Regions from separate parts of the Nonomuraea longicatena genome, predicted to be linked through region 1. Evidence: riboswitches for the same ligand, from Rfam matches in the RefSeq annotation. Region 1 holds a riboswitch; the other holds the start of a gene.
What was found. A riboswitch is a leader RNA that binds a small molecule or an ion and turns the genes downstream of it on or off. The one in region 1 is predicted to bind cyclic di-AMP.
Positions count from the first base shown of each region.

Region 2: linked by a shared signal. The riboswitch ahead of ABD120_RS28750 (CHAP domain-containing protein) and the one ahead of ABD120_RS18555 (C40 family peptidase) in region 1 are both predicted to bind cyclic di-AMP.

Region 1 is NZ_BAAAHQ010000017.1:170,737-175,029, reverse strand. Features, by position in the region: gene ABD120_RS18570 (C40 family peptidase) at 1-552, shown strand, start outside; gene ABD120_RS18565 (LysR family transcriptional regulator) at 516-1,412, opposite strand; gene ABD120_RS18560 (class I SAM-dependent methyltransferase) at 1,484-2,110, shown strand; cyclic di-AMP (ydaO/yuaA leader) riboswitch at 2,363-2,522, shown strand; gene ABD120_RS18555 (C40 family peptidase) at 2,575-3,105, shown strand; gene ABD120_RS18550 (eCIS core domain-containing protein) at 3,391-4,080, shown strand; gene ABD120_RS18545 (M48 family metallopeptidase) at 4,077-4,293, shown strand, end outside.
Region 2 is NZ_BAAAHQ010000036.1:14,865-19,157, forward strand. Features, by position in the region: gene ABD120_RS28740 (phosphotransferase family protein) at 1-839, opposite strand, end outside; gene ABD120_RS28745 (aldose epimerase family protein) at 829-1,680, opposite strand; gene ABD120_RS28750 (CHAP domain-containing protein) at 1,933-2,622, opposite strand; cyclic di-AMP (ydaO/yuaA leader) riboswitch at 2,636-2,771, opposite strand; gene ABD120_RS28755 (aldo/keto reductase) at 2,934-3,749, opposite strand; gene ABD120_RS28760 (response regulator) at 3,895-4,293, opposite strand, start outside.

The DNA.
Region 1 (4,293 bases):
AACAAGGGCCTGAAGGTCGAACGCGACCGCGCCCAGGAGGCGCTCGTGGTCGCCGACGGCGAGCGCGACAAGGTCGAGAAGGAGCGCGCCGAGATCCTCGACCTGGTCAAGGACCAGAAGAAGCTGCTGGAGCGGCTCGGCGCCTACAACGCCGGCAATCCCAACAGCACCGGCACGAAGTACACCGGGCCCGCCTCCGGCAACGCCCGCTCGGCGCTGCAGTTCGCCTTCGCCCAGACCGGCAAGCCGTACATCTACGGCGGCACCGGGCCGCGCGGCTACGACTGCTCGGGCTTCACCCAGGCGTCCTGGCGGGCGGCAGGGGTCTCGCTGCCGCGCACCACCTGGCAGCAGTGGGCCTGGGGCGCCAACCGCAAGGTGCCGCTCGACCAGCTCCAGCCCGGCGACCTGATCTTCTCCCAGGGGCTCGGCCACGTCACCATGTACGCGGGCAACGGCAACATCGTGCACGCGCCGCAGACCGGCGACGTGATCAAGGTGGTCAAGCTGTCCGCCTACGGCAAGTCCATCGCCGGAGCCATCCGCCCGTAGCGGGTCATCAGCTCCAGGAAGGCCCGTACGGCCGGGCTCGGCTCCGGCAGCGCGACCGCGTGCACCGCCCGGACGGGCAGCGCGGGCACGGGACGCAGCAGCCGGATGTCCTGCCGTACGGCCCGGCCCGCCATCGCCGGGTACACCATGACGCCGACGCCCGCCGCCACCAGGCCTTGCCTGCCGTTCCAGTCGTCGCACACGTGGCTGACCCTCGGCGGGCCGCCCAGGGCGGCGGCCAGCTCCGACAGCGGGCCCAGACAGTCGGGGTGGGTGCCGTCGATCCACGCCTCGCCGGACAGGTCGGCGAGCCGTACCCGCCGCCCTGCGGCCAGCGGGTGGCTCGCGGGCAGCGCCACGAGGAGTTCGTCGTCCAGGAGCGGCACCGACTCCAGCCCGGCGGGGGGCGCCGGGTCGCGCGAGGTGAGCAGCGCCAGGTCGGCGTCGCCGTCCAGGACGGCGGCGGCGTCGGCGCGGCCTACGATCAGCGACAACTCCACGCCGGGGTGCTCGGCCGCGAACGCGCCGAAGCAGCCGGGCACGAACGCGGTCGCCGCGCTCGGGAACGCCTGCACGCGCACCCGCCCCGCCTCGGCCAGCGCGTGCGCGCGGAGCCGGGCCTCCAGCAGGGTCATCCCGTCGAGCACCCGGGCCGCGTCCTCCAGGGCCGCGCGGCCCGCGTCCGTCGCGCGCACGCCCCTCGGCAGCCGCTCGAACAGCCGCACGCCGGTGCGCCGCTCCAGGGCGGCGATCTGACGGGAGACCGCGGGCTGCGTCATCGACAGCGCGCCGGCCGCGGCGGAGAACGAGCCGAGGCGGCCCACGGTGAGGAGAACCTTCAGCGACCAGGTGTCAAGCATGCGCCGAGCTTATGGCGGGCATGCCGTACCCGCAGTGGTGCGCATGCCTTCGGCCGCAGCATGCTCGGCTCATGAACTCCTGGATCACCTCCGTCCTGCCCGCCGCGCCCGCCCGCGTGCTGGACGCCGGATGCGGCGCGGGCACGCTCGCGGCCCAGCTCATCGCGGGCGGGTACGACGTCACGGCCATCGACCTCGACCCGTCGGCCGCGCTCGCCGCCGGGGTGCCCGCCGTCCGGGCGGACCTGGCCGGTTTCGAGGCGGCGCCCTTCGAGGCCATCGTGATGAGGATGTCGCTGCACCACATGGAGCCGATGGAGATGGCGCTGAACGCGGCCGCGCGGCTGCTGGCCCCCGGCGGCAGCCTCGTGGTGGACGACTTCGCCTGGGAGCGGGCCGACCCCGCCGCCGCCACCTGGTTCTACGACGCCGGGGCCGTCATCGGCGGGCGCGACCTGGTCGCCGACCCGGCGAACGAGTGGGAACGGGAGCACGGCGACCTCGCGACGGGCGAGGAGATGCTCGCGGCGATCAGCGCCCGCTTCGACGTGAAGACGCTGCGGCGGGTGCCGTTCCTGCACCGGTACCTCAAGTGCGAGGGGGAGCGCGCGGAGCGGCTGCGGACGATCGAGGAACTGCGCCACCCGCTCATCGGGCTGCGCGTCCTCGCCGTGTCCCGTGGGACGGACGGGACCTGACTCACGGGCCGCCGGACAAGTGTGAGGGAGGTCACATTTCGATAACGACGCAGGGGTGCCGAGCAGCGCGATCCCTTCTGACAGGAACCCCTGCCGGATCTTGACAGGTTCACCCGGCTTTTGCCGCCGATCGGCGGCGCCGGGTACTTTCTGGCGTCGCGGCGGCACGCCATGGCGCCGCGACGCCGACACCGGGCCTCACGAGGCCCGGTGGGGACGTATAGAGATCCGCGGTCGGCCCGTTTCCACGAGGGCGACGACCAGCCGAGTCCGTGCAGTCAGGAGGCACGGAGCCGGGGACCCGCCGATCCCGATCACCGGGATCACGGGGTGAGTCGGCGCAGCCGCGCCGTAGGGCGACTTCCAGGCCCGAACCCGTCAGCTAACCCGGTAGGCGTTCGTGGAAGATCCGAGGAGAAATCCTGTCTATCCCCCTGAGTAACCCCCGCCTTGTCGTGTCCGGGGTGCTGGTCACCATGTCCATGACAGCAGGAGGGCTCGCCCTCCATGCCCCGGCGGCCGGGGCCGCAACGGCCCCCGCCGAGACCGAGGCGGCCGCCGCTGAACCGGGCACCACAGCCCGGAGCAGGACGGCCACCGCAGGGAAGACCCTTTCCAAGTCCACACGGCAGCGGGTGAAGGCCGGAAAGGCCGTCTCCGTCGCCAAGGCGCAGGTCGGGGACCCGTACAGGTACGGTGCCACGGGTCCAGGTGCCTTCGACTGCTCCGGACTGGTCCAGTACGCCTGGAAGAAGGCCGGAGTGAAGATCCCCCGCGTGACGTACAGCCAGTACGCGCGCATCGACAAGAAGGTCACCTGGAAGCGGCTGCGGCCCGGTGACCTGATGTTCTTCCGGGGCCGAGGCCATGTCGGCATGTACGTCGGCGACGGCAGGATGGTCCACTCGCCCAGCTCGGGCAAGCGGGTCCGGGTCGACCGCATCAGCGAATGGCGCAGGGCGTCGTTCGTCGGCGCGGTGCGTCCCGGCCTGTAAGGCGCGACATCCCCGTCCCAGGCCGTCGTGCCGGGGACGGGGGTCCGCACAGGGGCGGCTACCATCGGGGCCGTGAGCCGTCGCGCCGCAGTGGCGGCCCCCGCACTGGTCGCGTGTCTGATCGCGACCACCCCGAGCTGCGCCCCCGCACCCGGCTCTTCCGCGCCCGGCTCGTCCGCTGTCGCGCCTGGCGCTTCCGCCCCTGCGTCCGGCTCTCCCACCCCCGCACCCCGTTCTTCCGCCTCCGCGTCCGGTCCTTCGGCGCCCGGGTCCGGTTCGTCCGCCGTGCCCCAGGGTTCGGCACCCGCTACCCGGCCCGCCCTCTCCGGGCGGCCCGCCCACGGCGGGGAGCTCAGACGGCCCGGCCACGACCTCCGCCGGCGTGCCGAACGGGCCGCCCGCCGGGTCGAGGCCGTCCTGGGCACACCCGTACGGCCGGACGTCCGCGTCGCCGCCTCTGCCGCCGACGCCGCCCGCGCGATCGGCGCCGCCTCCGTCGACGGGCTCGCCGCCGTCGCCCACGACGGCCGCGTGATCGTCGTGCCCGAGACCTACGGAAGACTCACCCCCACCGGCCGCGACGTCGTGCTCGCCCACGAGCTCACCCACGTCGCCGCGGGCACCGACGGCCTGCCGCCCTGGCTGTACGAGGGCTTCGCCGACTACGTCGCCTACCGCGACGCGGGCCTTGCCGTACCTGAGGCCGCCGCGGAACTCGCCGAAGAGGTCAGAGCGGGACGCCTGCCCGAGAACCTCCCGGAACCCGCTGACTTCGCCCCCGGCGCGCCCCGGCTCGCGCAGAGCTACCAGGAGGCGTGGCTGGCGTGCCGCCTCATCGCGCACGCGTACGGAGAGGCGACACTGGTGAGGCTCTACCGTGATGCCCAGCGGGTCGGAGCCGGCCGCGCACTACCCGTGCCCGTGGCCGAGCTGACCCGTGACTGGCGCGCGTACCTGGGGGAGGAACTGGCGTGACACGACAGCCCGACGACGACGACGGGCGGCTGCGGCGGCAGGCGGGGATCGCCGCCGCGATCCTCGGCCTCCTGGTGATCGCCGTGGCCGCGATCACCACACCGTGGCGGCCGCTGCCCTCCGGAGATCCGGCCCAGGACTTCACCCCGGCCGAGATCGCCCGTTCGCAGGCGTTCGACGCGGCCACGAGCCTGCCGTCCTACCTGTCGCTCG
Region 2 (4,293 bases), on a different contig from region 1:
GCGGCCGGGCCGAGGTCCAGCGGCGCCACCTCCCGGTAGCCCGCCACCAGCGGATCGGCCTCGTCGAGCCCCTGGTAGAGCGTCGGCATGAGCAGTTCGGCGAGCGGGTCGCCCCAGAAGGCCCGCTCGTGGTCGATGATCGCCTGGATGGGCGCCCGCGCGCCGGGCGACAGGAACACATTGCCCAGCCACACGTCGAAGTGCACCAGCCTCGGCTGCTCCACCTCTTCCAGGGCCCACGCCGCCCGCTCCGCCACCTCGCGCATCTCCTCGGCGGGGACCGGCAGGGGTGTCGGGAACCGTACGGTGTCGGACAGGAGGGCGTCGAGCATCGTCAGGAACGCCGCACGCCACGTGTGGCCGGACAGCCCCGCGTGGGGGGCGCCGAACACCGGCTCCGCGCCGGGCGGCTGTGTGACGGTGCTCAGGGTCGCCAGCAGCCTGCCGAGCTCGCGGCGCAGCTCGGCGGGGGAGTCGGGCTCGACCTGGTTCCACGGGACTCCGGTGAGCGTCTCGAACACCAGGTAGTCGCCGCCGAGCACCGGGTCGTCGAAGCCCGCCCGCACCAGTTCGGCCACCGGCACGCCGACGCCCGCCGCGAGGCCGATCGACTCGGCCTCCATGCGCAGTATGTGGCGCTCGAAGGAGAGCAGCTCCAGATCGGGATGGGGGGCGAGTTTGAGGACCACGTCGCGGTCGTCGTCGAGCCGCAGCCGCCAGACCGCGTTGGCGTACCCGTCGGTCAGTTCTTCGGCGGTGCGGACTCCGGCTCCCACGGCTCGTCGTGTCAGGTCGTCGAGTTCGGCGGGGGTGAGCCGCCGTTTTGTCCTACTTTCCACGGGATCTGATTCTGTCGTCCACCGCGGAGATCGTCCAGGAGGCGGAGTGGCTCCCGCCCGGGGCCAGCCTGACCAGGTCGGTGCCCGAGTTGAAGGCGTCGGGCGGGCAGGTCATCGGCTCGACCGCGACCCCCGGGTAGCCGAGCTGGGCGCCGGTGCACACCTGCACCCACGGCATCACCGCCGGGTCCCAGGTGATCCTGGTCGCGCCGACCCGGACCTCGCCCGCCGACAGGCCCGTGAAGGCGTGGTCCACGTCCAGGCCGGACGTGGGACGGGGGTCGCGGAAATCGTAGAAGGTCGTGTGGACGTCGGCCAGCTTGAGCGGCAGCAGCGCCTCGTCGGTCAGCAGCACCCGCGAGGCGGGTACCCGCAGCAGGTCGTCGCCGAGCAGCCACGGATGCGGGGCGCAGCCGTAGGGGGCGGGGCGCTCGCCGAGGTTCGTGGCGGTGAGCGTGGTGGTGAGGCCGTCCTCGGTGAGGCGGTGCTCGGCGCGCAGCGCGAGCGTGAACGGGTAGCCGGGGGCCGGGGTGATCGTGTGCGCCAGCACGGCGTGGGCCGCGCCGGACTCGACGGGCTCCCAGTCGACGGCGGCGACGAGGCCGTGGATGGCGTTGCCCCGGCGGGGCTCGGTGAGGTCGAGCTGGTGGGTGTCGCCGTCGAAGACGTACCGGCCCGCGGCGACGCGGTTGGGCCAGGGGGCGAGGACCGTCCCGGCATGGTGGGGGACGGGGCCGCCTTCGGGCCAGCTCGTGATCAGCTCCCGCCCGTGGTGGCCGAGCGCCCGCACGGCCGCTCCCCGCACGCTGACCTCAGCCGTGTATCCGCCCCCGATGAGCACCGCGCCCCCGCCTTCCGCCGCCGTGTTTCTGTGACAACCCTTTCTATCGGTTACGGCCAGCCACTCTGACCCCACCCGCCACGAAGGGCTGACGGCCTCCAGGGTGACGCTCCTCCCCGCCGCCGCCGACCCGCCGCGACGACTCCGCTCTCACCCCCGTCCCGGACAACGCGGAACGGCGCGTCCGAGGGGAGAGGACGCGCCGTTCCAGGGGGTGGGGAGAGGCGGGGGACTCTCCCGAGGGATGGGGACCTATGCCCGGTACTCCGGGTAGCCGTAGCCGACGACCTGCGACTTCGGCCGCACCCGCTCCTCGACCTTGCCGTTGCCGGTGTTGCCCTCGACGGTGGTCAGGGTGCCGTCTCCGTTGTCCTTGACGACGAAGCCGACGTGCTCGATCGAGGTCAGGCTCTTGCTGCCGTTCCAGGCGAAGAAGACGACCGAGCCTTCCTTGGGCTCGACGCCCCAGCGGGCGTTGTCCTTGAACCACTTGGCGTGGGTGACGGTGTAGGCGTCCCAGCCGATCGTGGAGCGGGCGCCGGTGTTCTCGCCGACCCAGGAGACGAACATCGCGCACCAGGCGGCGTTCAGGTACGCCTGGCGGTTGCCGCCGTCGCGGGCGATGGTCTCGGCCGCGCGCTGGGAGTTCATGTACCACTTCTGGAACTTGGTGCCGCCGCCGAGCGAGTTCTCGGTGGTGCCGATCTGCTGCTTGGCCAGCGTGAGTACCTGCGCGGCCGTGGGCTTGACGTCTCCGGTGCCCTCGACGGGCGGCTGCTGCTTGGCGGCCACGGCCGCGGGGACGGCGCCCGCCGCCGCCGCGCCGACCGGGCTGTCGGCCTGGGCGGGCAGGGCCGCGAACGCGGAGGCCGCGATCGCCGCACCGAGCAGGGCGCGGGCAATGTGAATCTTGGGGGTGCGAGACAGAAGATTCTTCGCCATCGAAAAGGACAACTCCTTGCTTCCATGACGCTTACCGGGTTAGCTGACGGGTTCGGGCGTGGAAGCTGCCCTACGGCGCAGTGCGCCGATTCACCCCGAAGGACTGGGTCCCCGGTTCCGCGATGGTGCGGATTCAGCGTTCACAGGCAAAGCCTGCGATTTGTTCGTGTCGGTCTGGCAACGATCTGGTAGCCCAGTCGTATGTGTTCGATGCGCCGAAGGTAATACACCAGGCAAGAGCCTGACAACTCCCGGAAAGCGCAGGTGAAGGCCGGTGCGGCGAAAAGCCCGCACCGGCCGGGGATTGCGCGTTAGTTAAAAGTCTCGGGATCGGGTCCGAGACGCCTGCCGTTGCTCAGCGCGCCGATGGCCGCGAGGTCCTCGTGGTCAAGGATGAAATCAAAGACATTGATGTTCTCCTTGATACGGGAGGGAGTGACGGATTTCGGGATCACCACGTTGCCGAGCTGGATGTGCCAGCGCAGCACGATCTGCGCGGGCGACCTCCCGTGCTTGTCGGCGAGCGCGGCGAGCGCGGGGTCTTCGAGCAGGCCCTTGCCCTGGCCGAGCGGGCTCCACGCCTCGGTGAGGATGCCGTTGGCCGTGTGGAAGGCGCGCAGCTCCTTCTGGGGCAGGTTGGGGTGGAGCTCGATCTGGTTGATGGACGGGACGATGTCGGTCTCGTCCATGAGCCGCTGGAGGTGGGCGATGCCGAAGTTCGAGACGCCGATCGCGCGCGTCCTGCCGTCTCGGTAGATCTTTTCCAGCGTTCGCCAAGCCTGTACATATTTGTCGTTCTTGGGGGCCGGCCAATGGATGAGATAGAGGTCCACATGGTCGAGCCCGAGCCGGAGAAGGCTCTCGTCGAAGGCCCGCTCGGCATGCTCGTGACCGTCGTTCCAGAGTTTGGTGGTAACGAACACCTTCTCCCTGGGCAGGCCGGAGGCCCGGACGGCCCGCCCCACCCCCTCCTCGTTGTGGTAGAGGGCGGCGGTGTCGATGTGCCGGTATCCGTTCGCGAAGGCCGTCGTCACCGCCTGCTCGGCGGCGTGGTCCGGCACCTGCCAGACGCCGAAGCCGAGCTGCGGGATCTGGACGCCGTCGGTGTTGAGCAGCAGCGAGTTCATAATCCCCATTGTTCACGCCGGGTTCCCCCCGGCTCAGGGCCGCCGGGCCGGTTTGAACCGGTCGTGAAGAAGCGATGGGCTTGGGGGGAATCGCCGCTCCAGCTGCTCTACGCCGCGTCGAGGTCGGCCGGTTCGATGCAGGCCCTCATGAACTTCGCGGGGTCATCCGGTAGAGGAGTTCCGGCCGTCCGACGCCGCCGTAGCGGGGCACCCGCGCCGCCTGGCCGATGTCCACGAGGTACTCCAGATAGCGCCGGGCCGTCACCCGCGACACCCCCGCCGCCAGGCCCGCCGCCTGAGCGGACAGGCCCTCCGGGCGCTCCCGCAGCAGCGCCGCGACGACGTCCAGCGTGTCCTGCTGCAGCCCCTTCGGCAGCCGGGAGGTGCCGCGCAGCGTCCCGAGCACCCGGTCCACGTCCCCCTGGCCCACGATCTGCCCGGCCTCCTGCCGGAACCTGGCGTGCCGCTCCAGCTTCTCCTTCAGCGCCGCGAACGTGAACGGCTTCAGCAGGTACTGCGACACCCCCAGCGACACCGCCGCCCG